One region of the Pseudorhodoplanes sp. genome, then DNA from elsewhere that is predicted to be linked to it. Evidence: riboswitches for the same ligand, from Rfam matches in the RefSeq annotation. Region 1 holds a riboswitch; the other holds the start of a gene.
The links. A riboswitch is a leader RNA that binds a small molecule or an ion and turns the genes downstream of it on or off. The one in region 1 is predicted to bind thiamine pyrophosphate.

Region 1 (9,747 bases):
GATCATGAGCTACGAGAAGCCCAGCGTGACGGCCGATTGCGTGGTATTCGACGGGCTTGCCCGGCTGCTGCTGATCAGCCGCCGCCATCCGCCCTTCGAAGGCCAGTTCGCACTGCCCGGCGGCTTCGTCGATCCCGGCGAGACGACGGAGGCTGCCGCGCGGCGCGAGCTGTTGGAGGAGACCGGGTTGACGGCGCGCGATCTGCGGCTCGTCGGTGTCTATTCGAAACCCGGCCGCGATCCTCGCGGCTGGACGATCAGCATCGCATATCTCGTGACGGCCTTCGACGGTGAAGCTCAGGCAGGAGATGACGCTGCCGAGATCTCGTTCCGTGCGGATTGGCGCGAACTCGTGCTTGCCTTCGACCATCAGGAGATTGTCGGCGACGCAGTGAAGCTTCTTACGACTTAGCGCCGCATTGGCTTATTCTTCGGGCACTAGTGACGCAGTAACGATCTCTTCAGCTTTGATGCGTGTCCCGATTCGCTGTCCCGATTCGTTCTTTGCGAACAGATGCGAACCTTGTGCCGATGTGAAACGGTCACGCCACCTTGCGATGGCAATGCGTGGGCGCAGCCCGCGTCGCGTGAAGGCATGACAGCGCAGGCCCCTGCGAACGGACGAGTTCAGATCATCCGTGACCTGCGAGAGTCGGTGCGCTTGCTCTTCCGTATCGGACGTAACGCGAGCGAGGTAACGCTCTCTTCAGCTTTGATGCGTGCTCGGATTCGCCGTCCCGATTCGTTCTTTGCGAACAAACGCGAACCTTGTGCCGTTATGACGCAAATGATGCTGGTGTCCGCGCCTCACACCCGACCGCCGCGATTATAGCTCTCGACCAGTTGATTATAGTCGCGCATCAGCCGCTGCGGCGAACCCTCGACCATCCAGCCGCTGCCGGCGTTGAGCATCATCCTGTCGCCCTGGCTGTAGGGAACCTTGTCGCGGATGCGGCGCATCAGTTGCTTCGCCGTGACCAGATACGATTTGGCATTGTTGATGAAGAACGAGCCGATCTTGGCGTCGCTGTCGGCCGCGAGCTTTTCGGTCGACTTCACCAGCGCCTCGTAATCGTTCACGGCCTGCGTCATCGCGGCCAGATTGGGCTTGTCCGTTTCCATGCTGCGCAGGACGCGTTTGGCGGCGATCATCACCGCCTCGACGTGATAGCGTGCGGCCTTGCCCTCGCTCTGCTCGATCGCAGCAAGGCGTTCGGCCGCGCGCCTGTCGTTGATGCTCTCGACGCCAGCGCGCAAAGCCTTGTCGGCACTGGCAAACGCATCCCATGCGGCGACGAGGCGAGGATGCAAGGCGCGGCCCTTGGCCATCCTGTCGTCCTTGTAGTCTTCTTGCTTGTAATAGTCGTCGGCCTCCTTCAGCAGTGGCTCGAGCTTGCTGACAGCGTCGGCATAGGCCGCCGCTGCGGCTTCGAGTTCGGCGTCGCGCGGTTCCAGCGCATTGGCTGTCTCGACGTTCTTGCGGCAATCGGACGTGTCGTAGATCGTGTAGGTGCCGTAGATGATGCGCTCCTTGCCGGTCGGCCCGTTCTTGCCGACCCAGCTGAAATAGCGCCGCCGTGAATCGTAGGAGCGCTCCGACAGCCGGTTGATGCAGCCGACATAGGCGTTGAGTTTCTCGGTGAGCGAGGGTGGGTCGGACGGAGGTGGGTTTTGGGCAGAGGCCGGATCGACTGAGAGTGTCGCGATCAATGCGACGCTGGCAAGCGTGAGAGTATGAAACGAGGTCATGACATATCGTCCGTTTCGTCACCAGATATTGTCTCGCCGCCCAACAAGATGATGCGGTAGCGGCAGAGGCCCAAGATTAGAGCGTCCGGATCGCTATGCCCGTAGAATCGTCTCCATGGGCTTTCCCTTTGCGAGTTCGTCGATCGGTTTGTCCGAGTACTGGATTTCCTGCATCGGCGGTTGCTTGATGTCTTCCACGCGTATGCCGCAAATGACACCCTTGATCAGCGACCGCGATGCGTTTCAGTTGCGGTGCCTCCGCAATGAATGTCTCGATGTCAGTCCGCTTTTCAGCTGCGCTTCCGATGTTTTTCATGCGTCTGCTCAAATGCCGGTGTCGGCATCCTGCGATGGACTATTTCAATGCAAGGACCACGGGACCGGCCACCGCATCGGTGACGCCACGTCCGCCGCCGAGATCTTCCAGTGTGTCGCGAAATGAATCGAGCGTCTTGATCATGTTGGGCCGCGCCGCGGCGAGCGCGTCCATGTCGGTCCATTCGGCGATGATGCAGTAGCCGCGGTCACCGGTCTCGATGATTCTGGCGTGGCGCAATCCTGGCCACTCGTTATGGACGTTTCGGTGAGCGTCGAGGAAAGCCTGCTCTCGTCCTGCTTTCACCTTGAAACGCACGGCATTGAAGGCGGTCATGGGGTCCTCCGTACGGGTGCGGATCGCGTTAGCCTAATGCTCCGTGCGTGCAAAGAAAAGGCGGGTCCTGCCGAGGCATGACCCGCCTTTTGGGCCGAGCCGAAAATCCGACCTCACAACGCCCTGTTGCTCTCCTTCACCAGCGCCGCATTCTTCGCCGTGTGGGTGGCTTCCGAATCCAACGCGGTGGTGTGCGGCGCCTTGACCTTGTCCGCATCGATGTAGACCTGCCCGCCCATGGCGTTGAACTTGTCCGACATTTCCCTCATGCCGGTCTGGGCCGCGTCGAGCCCGAGCGCGGTCTTCTCGTTGTCGCCGAGGCTCGCCGCATAATCGCGCACGTCCTGCGTGATCTTCATCGAGCAGAATTTCGGCCCGCACATCGAGCAGAAATGCGCGACCTTGTGCGCTTCCTTCGGCAGCGTCTCGTCGTGATAGGTGCGCGCGGTATCCGGGTCGAGGCCGAGATTGAACTGGTCCTCCCAGCGGAAGTCGAAGCGTGCGCGTGAGACCGCGTCGTCACGGAGTTGCGCGGCGGGATGGCCCTTGGCGAGGTCGGCGGCGTGCGCCGCGATCTTGTAGGTGATCACGCCCACTTTCACGTCGTCGCGGTTGGGCAGGCCGAGATGCTCCTTCGGCGTCACGTAGCAGAGCATGGCGCAGCCGAACCAGCCGATCATGGCGGCGCCGATGCCCGAAGTGATGTGATCGTAGCCCGGCGCGATGTCGGTGGTGAGCGGTCCAAGCGTATAGAACGGGGCCTCGCCGCACTCCTTCAGCTGCTTGTCCATGTTGATCTTGATCTTGTGGATCGGCACGTGTCCGGGCCCCTCGATCATGACCTGGCAGCCCTTCTTCCAGGCGATCTGAGTCAGTTCGCCGAGCGTCTCCAGTTCGGCGAATTGCGCGCGGTCGTTGGCGTCGGCGATCGAGCCGGGCCGCAGGCCGTCGCCCAGCGAGAATGACACGTCATACTTGCGCATCAGATCGCAGATCTCGTCGAAGCGCTCGTAGAGGAAGCTCTCGCGGTGCTTCGACAGGCACCACTTCGCCATGATCGAGCCGCCGCGCGAGACGATGCCGGTGACGCGGTTCGCGGTCAACGGCACATAGGCGAGCCGCACGCCGGCATGGATGGTGAAATAGTCCACGCCCTGTTCGCATTGCTCGATCAGAGTGTCCTTGTAGACCTCCCAGTCGAGCTTGGCCGGATCGCCGTCGACCTTCTCGAGCGCCTGATAGATCGGCACGGTGCCGATAGGCACCGGCGAGTTGCGCAGGATCCATTCGCGGGTGTTGTGGATGTTGCGGCCGGTGGAGAGGTCCATCACCGTGTCGGCGCCCCAGCGGATCGCCCACACCATCTTTTCGATCTCTTCTTCCACCGAAGAGGTGACGGCCGAGTTGCCGATATTGGCGTTGATCTTTACCAGGAAGTTGCGGCCGATGATCATCGGCTCGAGTTCACCGTGATTGATGTTGCACGGGATAATCGCGCGGCCGCGGGCAATCTCGTCGCGCACGAATTCCGGCGTGATGAAGGCAGGCACCGAAGCGCCGAAACTTTCGCCATCGGCGAGTGCGGCTTCCGCGCGCTCCAGCATCTGCTTGCGGCCGAGATTTTCGCGGGCGGCAACGTAGATCATTTCCTTGGTGACGATGCCGGCTTTGGCGAATTCGTATTGCGTGACCGGTGCATCGCCGACGCCGCGCAGCGGCTTGGGCGTATTCGGGAACGCCCGCGCGAGATACTTGCCGGTCGCGTTGCCGTTATCGACCGGCTTCAGAGGCCGGCCTTCGTATTCCTCGACGCCGCCGCGTTCCTTGACCCATTGGATGCGGGTGCGGGGCAGTCCGCGCTCGACATCGATGGTCACGCTGTCGTCGGTGTAGGGCCCCGAGGTGTCGTAGACCGGGAGCGGCGGCTCGCCGGAACCTTCCGACAGCTTGATCTCGCGCAGCGGCACGCGCAGGTCCGGCGCGGCGTCCGGCGCAACGTGGATCTTGCGCGAGGCGGGCAGGGGGCCGGTCGTGACCTTCGGCGTTTCGATGTTCGGATTGTGGATGTTCATTGTTGTGGTTCCCGTTCGTCAGAAGATCACACGTGCGACATTGTTTGAGCCAAGCGATTTGGCCGCGCCGGAGGGCGCGCGCGAAAAAGGTGCAAACGGACTGAAGAGCATGGTGTCCTGTCCCTTCGCCGGCATGACCCGGATCAGGTTCAAAGGGTTACCGTGCGACCACGGAATCTCAGCCCCATTAGGGACTCCCCTCGGAACGACGCTAATGTAAGCCGTTGCGGGCGGGTGTCAACGCGCGGGATGTCCAGCCCGCATTGTTCCGTGCGGGCTTCCGGTTCATAAGATCAGCCGTACGGGATCAGATATCAGAGGCCAAAACCGTGAGCCGCCACGTCAAGAATATCCTCTTCATCATGTGCGACCAGTTGCGTTTTGACTATCTGTCCTGCGCGGGCCATCCGACGTTGCAGACCCCGAATATCGACGCGCTGGCGGCGCGTGGCGTACGCTTCACCCGCACCTATGTGCAGTCGCCGGTCTGCGGCGCCTCGCGCATGAGCTTCTATACCGGCCGATATGTCTCCTCGCACGGCGCCGCCTGGAACGGCTTTCCGCTCAAGGTGGGCGAGATGACCATGGGCGATTATCTGCGTCCGCTCGGTCTCGACACGGTGCTCGTCGGCAAGACCCATATGGAGCCCGACAGCGAGGGCATGGAGCGGCTCGGCATCGATCCGCAATCGATCATCGGCGTGCGGGTCTCCGAATGCGGCTTTGATCCGTACGAGCGCGACGATGGCCTGCACGGCGTAGGGCCGGATGGCCGCTTTGAGCCCAACAATCCGCGTTACAACGTGTGGCTCAATGAGAAGGGCTATGCGGGCGACAATCCCTGGCACGACTACGCCAATGCAGCGGAGGGCGAGGGCAATGCGCTCGCCTCCGGCTGGGCGATGCGCCATGCGCGCAAGCCGGCCCGGGTGGCGGAGGAGGATTCCGAGACGCCGTACATGACGCGGCGTGCGATGGACTACATGACCGAGGCGGGTGACCGTCCCTGGTGCCTGCATCTGTCCTACATCAAGCCGCACTGGCCCTATATCGCGCCCGCGCCCTACAATGACATGTACGGTCCGGACGATGTGATCTCTGCCGTGAAGAGCGAAAGCGAGCGCGTCGATCCGCATCCGGTCTATCGCGAGTTCATGAACCATCTGGTCGCGCGCAATTTCTCGCGCGACGAGGTGCGGCGTGAGGTGATCCCGGTCTATATGGGCCTGATCAAGCAGATCGACGACCAGCTTGGCCTGTTGTTTGCGTTCATGCGCGGGCGCGGTCTGCTCGACAATACGCTGATCGTCTTCACGTCTGACCACGGCGATTATCTCGGCGACCACTGGCTGGGCGAGAAGGACCTGTTTCACGCGCCGTCGGTCAACATTCCGCTGATCGTGGTCGATCCATCGCCTGCGGCCGATGCCGCCCGCGGCAGCGTGTGCGACGCGGCGGTTGAATCGATCGACCTGTTGCCGACCTTCCTTGATATTCTTGGCAGCGATCCGCGCGAACAGTCGCACCGGCTGGAAGGCCGTTCGCTGCTACCCTGGCTTCGTGGCGAGATGCCTGCGGTGTGGCGCGAGATTGCGTTCAGCGAATACGATTATTCGATGTTTCCGGCGGCGGTCCGGCTGGGAGTGGCGCCGCGCGATGCGCGGCTATTCATGGCGGCCGACAAGCGGTGGAAATATGTCCACGCCATCGGCTTCCGGCCGATGCTGTTCGACCTGCAGTCCGATCCCGAAGAGTTTCGCGATCTCGGCGCCGACCCCGCCTATGCAGCGGAGCGCGAGCGGCTTTCCGCCGCGCTGGCGGACTGGGGATTGCGAATGTCGCAGCGCACGACGATTTCGGAAGCGCAGATTCTGAAGGGGCGCGGCAGGTCGCAGCGTAAGGGCATCCTGATCGGGGTCTGGGACGAAACCGACATTCCGCAGGACTTATGGAGTGCGTATCGCGGTGAAGGGTGATTCACCGGCGCCGAGGCGGTAGCATTCCGGAAATAAAACGCGTGTTCGGGAGGAATGCATGCTTGCTCGCAGAATTGTTCTGTCCGCTGCGTTTGCGGCCGCACTTGCCGGGACGCTACCATGTCCGGCGCTTGCTCAACTCGGCGGCGACCAGCCGATCCGTATCATCTTCCCGTTCACCGGGGGCGGGACCGGTGATGCGCTGGCGCGCCTGGTCGCCGACAAGATGCGCGCCGAGCTTAACCGTCCGGTGATCGTCGAAAACCGCACCGGAGCCGGCGGACGGATCGGTGTGAATGCGGTGAAGAATGCGGAGCCCGACGGCACGACGCTTCTGATGGTGCCGATCGCGCCGGTCGCGGTGTACCAACTGGTCTACAAGAATCTGGAATACAATCCGTTCACCGATCTCGTGCCCTTGGCGCAGCTCGGCACCTTCGACTTCGGCATCGCGGTCGGCCCGAAGGTGCCCGTGAAGTCGCTGAAAGAACTTGTCGCCTGGGCGAAGGCCAATCCGAACGAAGCCAATTACGGCACGCCGGCTGCCGGCACCTTGCCGCATTTTCTGGCCGCTTTGTTCGGTGAGCGCGCCGGGATCGACTTCCGGCACGTGACCTATAAAGGATCGGCGGGAGCTTTGACCGACCTGATCGGCGGGCAGATCGCGGCGGTCGTAACCACGACGGCCGACCTGATGGAAATGCACAAGGGCGGCAAGCTGCGCGTGCTAGCGACCTCCGACGCGCAGCGCTCGAAATTCCTGCCCGATATCCCAACTTTCCGCGAGGTCGGCTTCGATCTTCAGGCGACGGGCTGGTACGGGATGTTTGCGCCGGCCAGGACCCCGCCGGATGTGATCGAACGGCTCAACAGGGCGATCGTGAACGCCATCAAGTCGCCGGACGTGAGCGAGCGCATGCTCACCTTTGCGATCGAGCCGACCGGCACCTCCGCCGCCGAGCTCGGCGCGATCATGAAGCGCGACGCCGCCTTCTGGGCGCCGGCGGTGAAAGCGTCGGGCTTCACGCCCGACAAATAGCGGCCTTCTTGTCGCGGCCGGTCGCTACTTCCCCGGCAGCCTGCTCACCGCAGCTCGTGCGATGCCGTCGATCTCGGCAGTGACACGCACGATCTGAGAGTCGAATTCGATGCCGACCAGGCGCAGCCCGGTGAGCTGCGCGTCGGTCTTGATGCCGTCGCCCTGCTGGCGGAAATCCGCCAGCGCCTTGTCGATGCTTTTGCGCGCATTGGCGAGCGCCGGCCGCAGATCGATGACGGAAGAGCGCGCGAGCGCGTTCTGCAATGCCGGGATGGCGGCTTTGGCGGCGACGCCCAGCAACCCGAAGGCCGCATCCGATTCGACAGCGAGTGCGATGTCGTCGAGGCGCATCGTCTGCCGCTCTTGATCGAGCGCGGGCTTGCCCGAAACATGGATCGTTGCCTCGCTGCCGAAACCAAACCAGCTTTTGCGTTCCTGCGCTTTCACCAGCATCGAGACGACCACCCGGTCGCCAGCGGTGGCCGCGACCGCCCGCAGCACCGTGATCTGCGCCGCGCCCGAACCGTCCTCAGGAAAGGTCTTGCCGGTCAGTTGCGTATCGATCAGCCGGTTGAGTTCGGCGAACGGCACGTCGATCGGCACGCCGATTGCGATCTTGCCCTGATCCATCGGCGGCACCAGGTCGAGCTTCGTGGGAAACGGGCAATCCGGTTTGGTTTGTTGCGGCACGATGCGGGTTTCGGCCTGCATGCCGAGCGTGATCGTCACGTTGTTGGCGTCGACGCGCGGCTGCGACGCGAATGCGCGGACGGGCTTCGTTTCCAGCCACAGCGGCGGCACGCCGGCGGCCGTCGACTCGAGCGGGATTGAGCGGCATATCTTGATCCATTCGCGGCGCGCGGCATTCTCGATGAATAGGTCGTCCCGCACGCGCGCGGCCAGCGCCAGCATCTGGTCGGACATCGCACGATCGACCAGAGACCTGATCTCGCGGGCGCCGTTGAACTTCACGCCGGCGACCTGGAGATTGGCTTCGGCAAGGTCGGTCTTGCCGGAAAGATTCGCCTCCAGCCTCCAGCCGGTGGTGATCTTGGGGCGCGACGTGATCGTCACGCGGCCCTTGAGATCGGCATGAAGGTCGATCGGCCGGCCATTCTTGGCCGCATTCTTGGCGGCATCCTTGGTGGGATCCGTTCCGTTGCGCTCCTGTTGCGCCTTCTCGCCGGTCAGGACGCCGATCAGGCTGTTGAGTTGTGCCGGAAGCTGTCCAGTGACGCGCAACGTGCCATTCAGATCGGCGGCAACGATCAATCCGTCGGCGCGGCCGGTGAGCGTCAGGGGCGCCCGCTCGAGAGTGTAGCCGACCTCGGCCTTGGACAGCACTTTCGCGATCGGGTTGTCCGGTTTGCCCGACAGGCTGCGCGGCGCGGCATTTTCCATCGCCTGGCGGATCGCCGGAATAGCGATGGCGACGGGCGCAATGATCACACTCGGCCGTGTGGCCGGCGGCAGGGCTGGCGTCTCTGCAAGAACGGGGCGTTGCGGTTCGACGGTCGGCGTCAGGAAATTCAACGCCCACAGCGTTCCGAAGAAGAACACGATCGCAACCACGATCGCTGCTGCGATCTTGAGCGTCCTTGTGAGACCGAACATGCTGCGATGGACCCCGGCGGACCAATCCGATCGCTGGACCAGATGGCGAAGACACTAAGGCTTCCACCAAAAGATACCAGACCGGCCGTGTCCCCGGGAGCTTATCGCAGGCGCATCGGCGCGAATTTGTGGCGGGGAAGGGGGCATCCCGGGGGGCCTAACCCCCGGGATGACAGGGAAACCAAGTCAGTTGCTACGTGACGCCATCATCGCCTGAAGGCGGTGCGGCGCCTCTGACGAACCCAGCGCGCGCGCCCGTTCGTACCAGAAGGACGCCTTGACGATGTCGGGCTCAAGCCCACGCACCTTGAACCGGTCGAGCACCACCGGATCGTAGGTCGATGCGATGGCGAAGGCGGAAGACGAATCTCCGGCCTCGGCCGCGCGTTCAAGCACCGTGCGGGCGCCGACAAAGTCGCCGCTCGAGATATAGTCGTCGCCCATCTTGCGCAGCATCGCGATCTCTTCCTCGCTGAGATTGCGCGTGGGTGGCGCACTGGCCTTGGTCGAAGCAGGTGCGGCGGCAGGCATCTGCGCCGCAACGGATTCACGCGACGGCGGTGCTTGCCATCCCGCCGGCTCCGGCTGTTTGACGGCTTCCGGTGCGGGCCAGGCGGCCATCACCGTTTCCCGTTGCTGCGGCGC
Region 2 (9,747 bases), on a different contig from region 1:
CTGCGATGATCCGGCTCACCGGCCGTGGGTCACCAGCGGAGGATACCAAGAAAGTCCGCCCGGCAATGCCGGTCAACGGTGTCTGTCCTCCGGGGTTGTCGCAGAGCAAGCCTATAAACACCGCGCGCGGAACGCCGGATTCCTTTCGGCGGTCCGTGGTGACTACCTGCTCATGCGCTTTACACTCAGCGCATGGGGCCATGGGCTTGGCTGAGAGCCCGGCGTTCCGCGCGCCCTTGCATCGTGCGAGGGAGGGAATGCGAGATGGGACGACGGGCGCGCCCGCGCCGGCCAAAGAACAGGGACGGCGAAGCCTTGCCTTCTTTCCGGCAGCCACCTTGCCCTCGCCTGCCCATCGCCGCATAGTCCGCGCCGTCCGCGCGGAGCCTGCAAGAGCGGACACCGGTTATGCACCCGGCCCCGCGCATCCAACCAAGTCTCCCAGGGGGAAACATGAAGCTTGTGCGTTATGGCCCGGCGGGCCGCGAGAAGCCCGGCATTGTCGATTCCGAAGGAAAGATCCGCGACCTGTCGCGCATCGTCGATGACATTGATGGCGCGATGCTCGCATCTGGCGGGCTGGCCGAGATCAAGAAGGCGAATATCAACCGGCTGAAAGTGGTGCCGGGCAAGCCCAGGCTCGGCGCCTGCGTCGGCAATGTGCGCAACTTCATCGCCATCGGCCTGAATTATTCCGATCACGCCGCCGAGGCCGGCATGCCGATCCCGAAGGAGCCGATCATCTTCAACAAGGCGCCGACCTCGATCTGCGGACCGAACGACAACACCATCATCCCTAAGGATTCGACGAAGCTCGATTACGAGGTCGAGCTCGGCATCGTCATCGGCAAGCGCGCGCGCTATCTCGACCGCTCCAAGGCGATGAGCGCGGTGGCGGGCTATTTCACATCCAATGACGTGTCGGAGCGCTCTTTCCAGATCGACCGATCGGGCGGGCAATGGAACAAGGGCAAGGGCTGCGAGACGTTCGGCCCGATCGGCCCGTGGTTTGTCACCAAGGACGAGATCAAGGATCCGCAAAATCTTGATATGTGGCTCGACGTCAACGGCGAGCGGCGCCAGACCGGCAACACCAAGACCATGATTTTCGGGGTCGAACACCTGGTCTGGTATTGCTCGCAGTTCTTCGTGATGGAGCCAGGCGACATCATCGTCACCGGCACGCCGCCGGGCGTGGGCCTCGGCATCAAGCCGGCGCCGAAATTCCTGCAGGCGGGCGACGTCGTCACGCTCGGCATCCAGGGGCTCGGCGAACAGAAGCAGAAGATCGTCGAGCTGAAGAAATAGGCGGTTGCGGGACGATCCGTTTCGGGACACCGGTCGCGGCGACGCGACCGGTGTTCCTGTACGGACCGGAACCAACGCGGGACATTGGGCTTGGTGCGAGGGGGGCGGCCTCTTCGGAACAATCATGCCCAAATTGAAGCTTATTCCACCGACCGGTTCCGTCTCCACGGCACCGGATCGCAGCTTTCAGGTCGTCACGCGATCCGCGCTGGCGCGCGAACCGTACTGGACGCGGGCCTTCGCGCATCAGCGCAAGGATCACCGGTTCTACGAGTTGATCGACCGGACATTGTGTCCGGATTTCGATTACCGCTATCTCGTATGCCGTGACGAGACCGGCCGGGCTCAAGCGATCCAGCCGCTGTTTCTGCTCGATCAGGACCTGCTCGCCGGCGTGCCGGCGCTATCGCGCGCCGCGGATCGGTTGGTGCGGTCATGGTGGCCGAAATTTCTGCGATTGCGCACGCTGATGGTGGGATGCTCGGCCGGCGAAGGGCATCTCGATATCGGCACAAGCCGATCCAACGGCGGGCCGGCGGGGTTCGCCGAGGCGTTGCGCGCCTACGCGGTCGAGGCCGGCGCCAGCCTGATCGTGATGAAGGAATTTCCGGCCGAGTATCGCGACGATCTCGATGGCCTGCTGGACCACGGCTACACGCGGATCCCGAGCTTCCCCATGGCCGCGCTGGACCTGCGCTATGCCGATTTCGAAGATTATCTGCGGCGCGGAGTGAGTTCGAAAATCCGGTCGGAGCTACGCCGCAAATTCCGCGCCGCCGACAAGGCCGCCCCGATCGAGATGAGCGTCACGCGCGATGTCACGCCGATCATCGACGAGGTTTATCCGCTCTATCTGCAGGTCTTCGAGAAATCGCCGCTGCATTTCGAGAAGCTGACGAAAGCATTTCTGTGCGACCTCGGACGCGCGATGCCCGACAAGGCGCGCTTCTTTGTGTGGCGGCAGTCGGGCAAGCCGATCGCATTCAGCGTGTCGATGGTGCACGGCGACACCATCTACAATGAGTATCTTGGCCTCGATTACACGGTCGCTCACAAGCTGCATCTGTATTATTACGCCTTCCGCGACATCGCCTCATGGGGCATCGCCAACGGCTACAAGCGCTGGGTCAGCACCGGGCTGAGCTACGAACCCAAGCTTCAGCTGCGGTTCAAGCTGGTGCCGCTGGATCTATACGTGCGACATACATCGGCGGCGCTCAACGTCCTGCTGGGCTGGCTGCTTCCGGTGATCGAGCCGACCAGACACGACAAGACGCTGCGCAGGTTTGCGAATTATTCCGAAATGTGGCCGGCGCGGACGCCGAAACCCGAGACTCAGACGCCGGCGGATCAGCCGCGCGCCTCGAGTACCGCCCGCAGCGAAATATTGGACCAGGCGCTGACCCGTTCGCGGAAGGCGAGATAGGAGTCGTGCACCTTGCGTGATGTCGCACTCCTGCTGGCAAGATCGGCCAGCACATCGGCCGATTCCTTCGACGCCGCCGCGACAAGGTCGGAGGGAAACGTCATCAGCTTCACATTGTGCTTCGTCACCAGCGCATTGAGCGCTTCAATGTTCAGCCGCTCCATCTCCGACAGCGCGAACGCGGCCTCGGCCGCACAGGCATGGGAAACGATCGCCCTCAGGTCAGGCTCGAGCGCGTTCCAGGCTTTCTGCGACACGACGCATTCGCCGGTGCCGTTCGGCTTGTTGAAGCCCGGCGCGTAATACATCGGCGCCACCCGATAGAGGCCGAGTGCGATGTCGGAGCCGGGGCCGACGAACTCCGCCGCGTCGAGCACGCCGGATTGCAGGCTGGTCAGGATCTCCGCCGGCGGCGTGGTTTGCGCGACCGCGCCCAGCCGGCGGTAGACCTCGCCGCCGAGACCGAGCGAGCGGATCTTGACGCCGCGAATATCCTCGCGGCTTTTGATCTCGCGGCGAAACCAGCCGCCCATGCAGACGCCGGTATTGCCGGCCATGAACGGCTTCACGCCGAACGGCGCGTAGAGTTCGTCCCACAATGCCTGTCCGCCTCCGGCATCGACCCAGGCGACATGCTCGTTCGGGGTCAGCCCGAACGGCACGGTGGTGTAGAACACCGCGGCCGGCTCCTTGCCCTGCCAGAAGAAGGACGCCGTGTGCCCCATCTCGGCGACACCGCCACCGACTGCGTCCAGTACTTCGAAAGCCGGCACCACCTCGCCTGCGGCCGAGACCGAAATCTCCAGACGTCCGCCCGACAGCGCCTTGATCCGCTCGGCCACGCGTTCGGCCGACATGCCGGGTCCGGGCAACCGCTTCGGCCACGAGGTGACCATGCGCCAGCGCCTGGTTTGCGCGCGCGCCACATTGGGCGCCGCCACGACCGTCGTGAGCGCTGCCGCCCCGACCAGATTGCGTCGCGTAATGCTCATTCAGTCCTTCCCTTCGCCCCACCATTGGTGGAAGTGATGCACCGGACCGTGTCCCTGACCGATCTTGAGTTGATCCGATGCCTTGATCGCGGCGGTGACATAGGCCTTGGCTTCACGCACTGCTTCGGCCAACGACAGTCCCTTCGCTAGCCCGGCAGCAATCGCGGACGACAGCGTACAGCCGGTGCCGTGGGTGTTGTCCGTAGCGATCCGCTCGGCAGCGAGGCGCGCGACCGAGTTCGGTTCGATCAACAGATCGACGCTTTCGCCGCCGGACCCATGACCGCCCTTCATCAGCACGGCTTTGGCACCGAGTGCGAGCAGCTTCTCGCCCTGCTCCTGCATTTCGCCTTCGGTCCGCGCCATCGCCGTCTCGAGCAAGGCCGCCGCCTCCGGAAGATTGGGCGTGATCACCATCGCCTTCGGGATCAAGACCCTGCGTAATACGTCGACTGCTTCCGGCAACAGCAGCCGGTCACCCGAAGCGGCGACCATCACCGGATCGAGGACAATCTTATCCAGCTTGTATTGATCCAGCCCGTCGGCTACCGCCGCGATCACATCCGGATGCGACAGCATCCCTATCTTGACGGCGTCGACGGCAAGATCAGAAAACACGGCGTCGATCTGCGCGGTGACGAAGGCCGGCGGAATATCGTGAATGCCGGTGACGCCCCGGGTGTTCTGCGCGGTCAATGCCGCAATCACCGACGCCCCGTAGACTCCAAGCGCGGAGAACGTCTTCAGGTCAGCCTGAATGCCGGCACCACCGCCGGAATCGGACCCTGCGATGGTGACTGCAATCGCTGTCATGCGGCACCCCGCAGGCGCAGCCCCTCATCGACGATCCCGCGCAACTGTGCCGCGGCCTTTGCCGGGTCGGGTGCCAACGACAAGGCGGAGATCACCGCGATCCCGTCAGCCCCGGACGCGATCACATCGGCCGCATTGGTGTCATCGATCCCGGCAATGGCACCGACCGGCATGTTCGGCGCACGCGAACGCAATTGCGCCGCGAGAGCCGCGAAGCCCTCTGGCCGCACCGGCGGCTCCTTGTTGTCCTTGGAGGATGTCTCGAACACGCCGCCGATACACACATAGTCGAGCAGTTCGAGTGGCGCCGCGTCGATCTGCGCACGGGTCTTGATCGAGAGACCGATAATGGCCTCGCGCCCGAGCAGACGCCGTGCATCGGCGACCGGCATGTCGTCCCAGCCGACATGCACGCCATCGGCGCCCGCTGCCAGCGCGACGTCGACCCGGTCGTTGATCAGTAGCGGCACGAAGGAGCCGGCAAGCGCGGACTTGATCGCGCGCGCCTCTTCGATCATGCGCTTCGTCGAACCGGTCTTGTCACGCAACTGGACAAGCGTTGCGCCGCCCTCGACCAGCATGCGCGACAACGCGCCCAGTTCGTGTCCGCCGCTGCGGTCGGGATCGACCAGTGCGTAAAGACGAAGATCGACACTCATGATGAAACCTTTGCACGCGCAAGAATTGTCGCGGGATCGAGGTTGAACAGCGCGTCAAGGATATGAACGCCGAAGGTACCCGGTCCGTTCGCGGTCTCGCCGGCGATATCTCCGGCGATCCCGAACATCAGGAGCGCTCCGCCAACCGCCATCAGCTGATCGGGCTGGACTGCAAGAGCAGCCGCCACCACCGCCGATTCCGCGCACCCCATCGCAGTGACCCTCGCCATCAGCGGATGGCCGTTGGCGATCCGGAACGTCCGCCTGCCATCGGTCACAAGGTCGGTCTCTCCGGTGATGGCAACGATCGTCTGCTGCTCCTTCGCAAACGCCTGCGGCGCGCCGTCGCCAGACAGGGCGGCAAACTCCGCAGCATTCATGCGTATCGCCGACGGGCGATGCGACAGCAACCCGCGTGCATAGGCGGCACGTGGCGGCGAACGATCGATCAAGACCGGATCGAGCACGAATGGCTTGGCCGCTGCCCGGATCTCGACAATCGCCAGGTCCGCCGCGGCTCTGCGTTCCGCATCGAATGTTCCAAGATTCACAAGCAGCGCATCCGCACGCGATGCAAACGCAGCGACTTCCGCGCGCGCGATGGTCATGGATGGCACCGCCCCCGCTGCGAGCAGCAGGTTGGCCGTGAAGTTCTGCGCCACCGCATTGGTAATGCAATGCACACGCGGCTGGCGCAGGCGCAGGCGTTCGATCAGGTCGGCAGCATGGTGGGCAAGGTGTTCGACGCCGGCAGAGCCAACACTGTCAGGGCCGCCCTCGGGGGCACGCATATCTCACTCCCTCCGCCGGCATGACCCGGATCAGGTTCAATGGGTTGGCGTAGCCGCCTCTCAGCGCGACGGACGATCCGTCGGGCACCCCATGAGATTGCTGATTATCTAGGCCGGCTTCCGCGGCGATGCAAGCCGCCCGGCGGTCGTTTTCCGGAATGCGAGCCCGCGGAATTCAAACCCGTCAGCCATGCAGCCAGTGATCCGATTCCGGATCGCACCTCGTGCGATCCGGAATGATGCATGCTGATGAGGTCAATTCTGCTTGGGTTCCTTCAGTCCCGCCGCCTTGATGATCTCGGCCCACTTGTCGGTCTCTTTCTTGATGAACGCCGCGAACTCCGCCGGCGTGGTCGGCCGTGCTTCGGCTCCACCCTGATGGATACGCTCTTTGACGGTCGGGTCGTTCATGGCGGCGACGAACACCTCGTTCAGCTTCTTGATGATGTCCGGCGGTGTTCCCGCCGGGGCGACGAGACCGAACCATCCAATCGATTCGTAACCGGGGAGCCCGCTTTCGATGAAGGTCGGCGCATCGGGCACGTGGTTATCGCGCTTGGTGCTGGTCACGCCGAGCACCTTGATCTTGCCGTCCTTGATCATCGCCTGCGAGGACGGAATGTCCACGATTGCGAGCGGGATGTGACCTGCGACGACGTCCTGCGTCGCCGGGCCCGATCCCTTGTAGGGCACGAGCGGAATCTTGACGCCGGTCAGGTGGTTGAAATATTCCGACGACAGATGCATCGCCGTCCCGTTGCCGCCGTGCCCGATCGACAGTTTCTTCGGGTCCTCCTTTGCGATCTTCACCACATCGGCAAGCGTCTTGCCGGGGAAGCCCGGACCGGAAACCATCACGAAGGGAATGGCGGTCAGCAACGTGACCGGCTCAAGGTCCTTCTGGACGTCATACGGCATCTTGTCCTTGAGGCTCACATTGACCGACAATGCGCCGGCCGCCCCGATTCCGATCGTATGGCCGTCGGGCGCAGCCTTCGCCACCACGTCGACACCGATATCACCGCCGGCGCCGGGCCGGTTTTCCACCACGATCGGCTGACCGAGCGCCTTTTCCAGATACGGCTGCATGGCGCGCGCGAGCAGATCCGTGCTGCCGCCGGGCGGAAATGTCACGACCAGCCGGATCGGGCGATTGGGGTAATTCTGGGCGGCGGCAACGGCCGTCAGCGACAGCAGCGCCGCAAGGCCCAAAGCGGAAACCCGCGAAAAAAAGGACATTCTATGCTCCTCCCGAGCTTATCTTTCATCCCGTGTGCAGCAATGATATGCGATCCGCTTCCGTGATAGAAGTGCAGCCCTCAACTTGCGACAGCGTGACATGAGACAGGAAAAGACCAGCGTTCTGATCGTGGGCGGCGGCCCAGTGGGCCTCACCCTCGCCATGGACCTCGCGTGGCGGGGGATCGATGTGCTTGTGGCCGAAACCCGTTATCCGGGCGAGCCGCCGAGCGTGAAATGCAACCATGTCTCCGCCCGCACGATGGAGACCTTCCGCCGTCTCGGGCTGGCGCAGAAAGTGCGCGACACCGGACTGCCCTCCGACTACCCGAACGACGCCTCATATCGCACCACCTCGACCGGCATCGAACTGGCCCGCATTCCGATCCCGGCGCGCGACGAGCGCTACACCGCGACCGGCGGTCCCGACACCTGGTGGCCGACGCCGGAACCGCCGCACCGCATCAACCAGCAATTCCTCGAGCCGGTGATGTTCGCCCATGCCGCCGCCATGCCGGGTGTGCGCATCCTCAATCGGACGGTGGTCGAGGATTTCACGCAGGGCGATCACGGCGTCACCGCGACCGCGCGCGACCTCGACAGCGGCGAGACCTTCCGCATCGACGCGAAATATCTCGCCGGCTGCGACGGCAGCCGGTCGATCGTGCGCCGCGCGATCGGCGCAACGCTGTCCGGAACACCGGTGATCCAGCGTGTGCAATCGACCTGCATCCGCGCCCCGCAGCTCCTCGGCATGATGCCGGGCAAGCGGGCCTGGATGTATCTGTCGCTCAATCCCCGCCGCTGCGGCACGGTGATCGCGATCGACGGCAAGGAGACCTGGCTGATCCACAATCATCTCTATGAGGGGGAGCCGGACTTCGACTCGATCGACCGCGACTGGGCGATCCGCACCATTCTCGGCGTGCCGGACGATTTCGAATACGAAATCGTATCGAAAGAAGACTGGACCGGTCGTCGTCTGGTCGCCGACCGCTTCCGGGACCGCCGCGCCTTTATCGCGGGCGACGCCGCGCATTTGTGGATGCCCTATGCCGGCTACGGCATGAATGCCGGGATCGCCGATGCAATGGACCTGTCCTGGATGCTGGCCGCCGTCCTCAATGGCTGGGCGCCAGTGTCGTTGCTGGACGCCTATGAACGCGAGCGCCAGCCGATCACCGAGCAGGTCTCCAAATTCGCGATGGAAATGGCGCTCAACAACATGCGCCAGCGCAAAGGCACTCCGCCCGAGGTCGAGTTGCCCGGACCGGAAGGCGATGCCGTGCGCGCACGCGTCGGCCAGGAAGCCTACGATCTCAACGTTCACCAATATTGCTGCGGCGGGCTGAATTTCGGCTATTTCTACTCGCAATCGCCGGTCATCGCCTATGACGATGGCGAGCATCCGACCTACACGATGTACGACTTCACGCCGTCCACGGTGCCGGGTTGCCGGGCGCCGCATTTCTTCCTGCCGAACGGGCAGTCGCTCTACGATCTGCTCGGACCGGATTATTCGATCCTGCGCTTCGATCCTGCGGTGTCAATCGACGGCATTGTGCAGGCGGCTGCGCATCGCGGCATGCCGCTGGTCGTGGTCGACCTCCCTGCCGAATGTGCAGGGGACCTCTATCAGCACAAGCTCGCGCTGATCCGGCCCGACCAGCACATCGCCTGGCGCGGCGACAGCGAACCCTCTGACCCGCTGGCGCTGATCGACCTGCTCCGTGGTGCGGCAGTCGCGGCCGCGCGCAAGGCCGCCTGACGTGAAGCGGATCGCCGCCATCGCGCTGGCCACGATCGCATGCGCGACGCCGGCCTTCGCGCATACTGGCGAAGGCCTGGCCGGCGGTTTTGCCGGCGGCTTCATGCATCCGCTGCTCGGGCCCGACCATGTCGCGGCCATGCTCGCGGTCGGACTGTGGGGTGCGTTTCTCGGGCTGCCTGCGATCTGGGTTTTGCCGGTCGTGTTTCCGCTGGTGATGGCGCTGGGCGGTGTGCTCGGCATTCTCGGCGTCCCGCTGCCCGGGATCGAAATCGGGATTGCGGTGTCCGCCGTGGTGCTCGGGCTGATGGTAGCGCTGGCGGCCAAACCGCATATCGCGGTCGCCGCGATCTTGGTCGCGGCCTTCGCGATCTTCCACGGCCACGCCCACGGCACCGAATTGCCGGACGGCGCCAACGCGCTGGGCTATGCGCTGGGCTTCGTGATCGCAACCGGCTTGCTGCATCTTGCCGGTATCGCCTTCGGAATGCTGACCCAGCATCCCGCCGGGCGCGTGGCGGTGCGTGCCGCAGGCAGTGCTATCGCCATCGCCGGCCTCGTGTTTCTCGGCCGATTGATATGACACGAGCGGCGCTCGCCGCTGCGCTCCTGTGTCTCACGTCGGCGGCCGCGCAAGCCCACACCGTCATTCCTGGCATCGGTGGATTTCCGGGCGGGCTGCTGCATCCGCTTCTCGTACCGGCGCATACGCTCACGCTGATCGCGCTCGGGCTGATGGCCGGCCGATTCA

Region 2: it holds a riboswitch for thiamine pyrophosphate, as region 1 does, so the genes downstream of both, thiM (hydroxyethylthiazole kinase) here and thiC (phosphomethylpyrimidine synthase ThiC) in region 1, are expected to answer to the same signal.

Annotation. Positions count from the first base shown of each region.
Region 1 is NZ_JCABZI010000014.1:263,210-272,956, forward strand. Features, by position in the region: gene AC5I5I_RS21035 (NUDIX domain-containing protein) at 5-412, shown strand; gene AC5I5I_RS21040 (YiiG family protein) at 808-1,749, opposite strand; partial or broken gene AC5I5I_RS21045 (DUF2200 family protein) at 1,843-2,038, opposite strand; gene AC5I5I_RS21050 (antibiotic biosynthesis monooxygenase) at 2,105-2,401, opposite strand; gene thiC (phosphomethylpyrimidine synthase ThiC) at 2,515-4,473, opposite strand; TPP riboswitch at 4,577-4,684, opposite strand; gene AC5I5I_RS21060 (alkaline phosphatase family protein) at 4,803-6,449, shown strand; gene AC5I5I_RS21065 (Bug family tripartite tricarboxylate transporter substrate binding protein) at 6,508-7,488, shown strand; gene AC5I5I_RS21070 (DUF4403 family protein) at 7,513-9,102, opposite strand; gene AC5I5I_RS21075 (hypothetical protein) at 9,289-9,747, opposite strand, start outside.
Region 2 is NZ_JCABZI010000010.1:93,865-103,611, reverse strand. Features, by position in the region: gene AC5I5I_RS14290 (fumarylacetoacetate hydrolase family protein) at 454-1,308, shown strand; gene AC5I5I_RS14285 (GNAT family N-acetyltransferase) at 1,433-2,734, shown strand; gene AC5I5I_RS14280 (TRAP transporter substrate-binding protein) at 2,659-3,726, opposite strand; gene thiD (bifunctional hydroxymethylpyrimidine kinase/phosphomethylpyrimidine kinase) at 3,727-4,539, opposite strand; gene thiE (thiamine phosphate synthase) at 4,536-5,198, opposite strand; gene thiM (hydroxyethylthiazole kinase) at 5,195-5,989, opposite strand; TPP riboswitch at 5,979-6,091, opposite strand; gene AC5I5I_RS14260 (Bug family tripartite tricarboxylate transporter substrate binding protein) at 6,245-7,228, opposite strand; gene AC5I5I_RS14255 (FAD-dependent oxidoreductase) at 7,329-8,996, shown strand; gene AC5I5I_RS14250 (HupE/UreJ family protein) at 8,998-9,579, shown strand; gene AC5I5I_RS14245 (HupE/UreJ family protein) at 9,576-9,747, shown strand, end outside.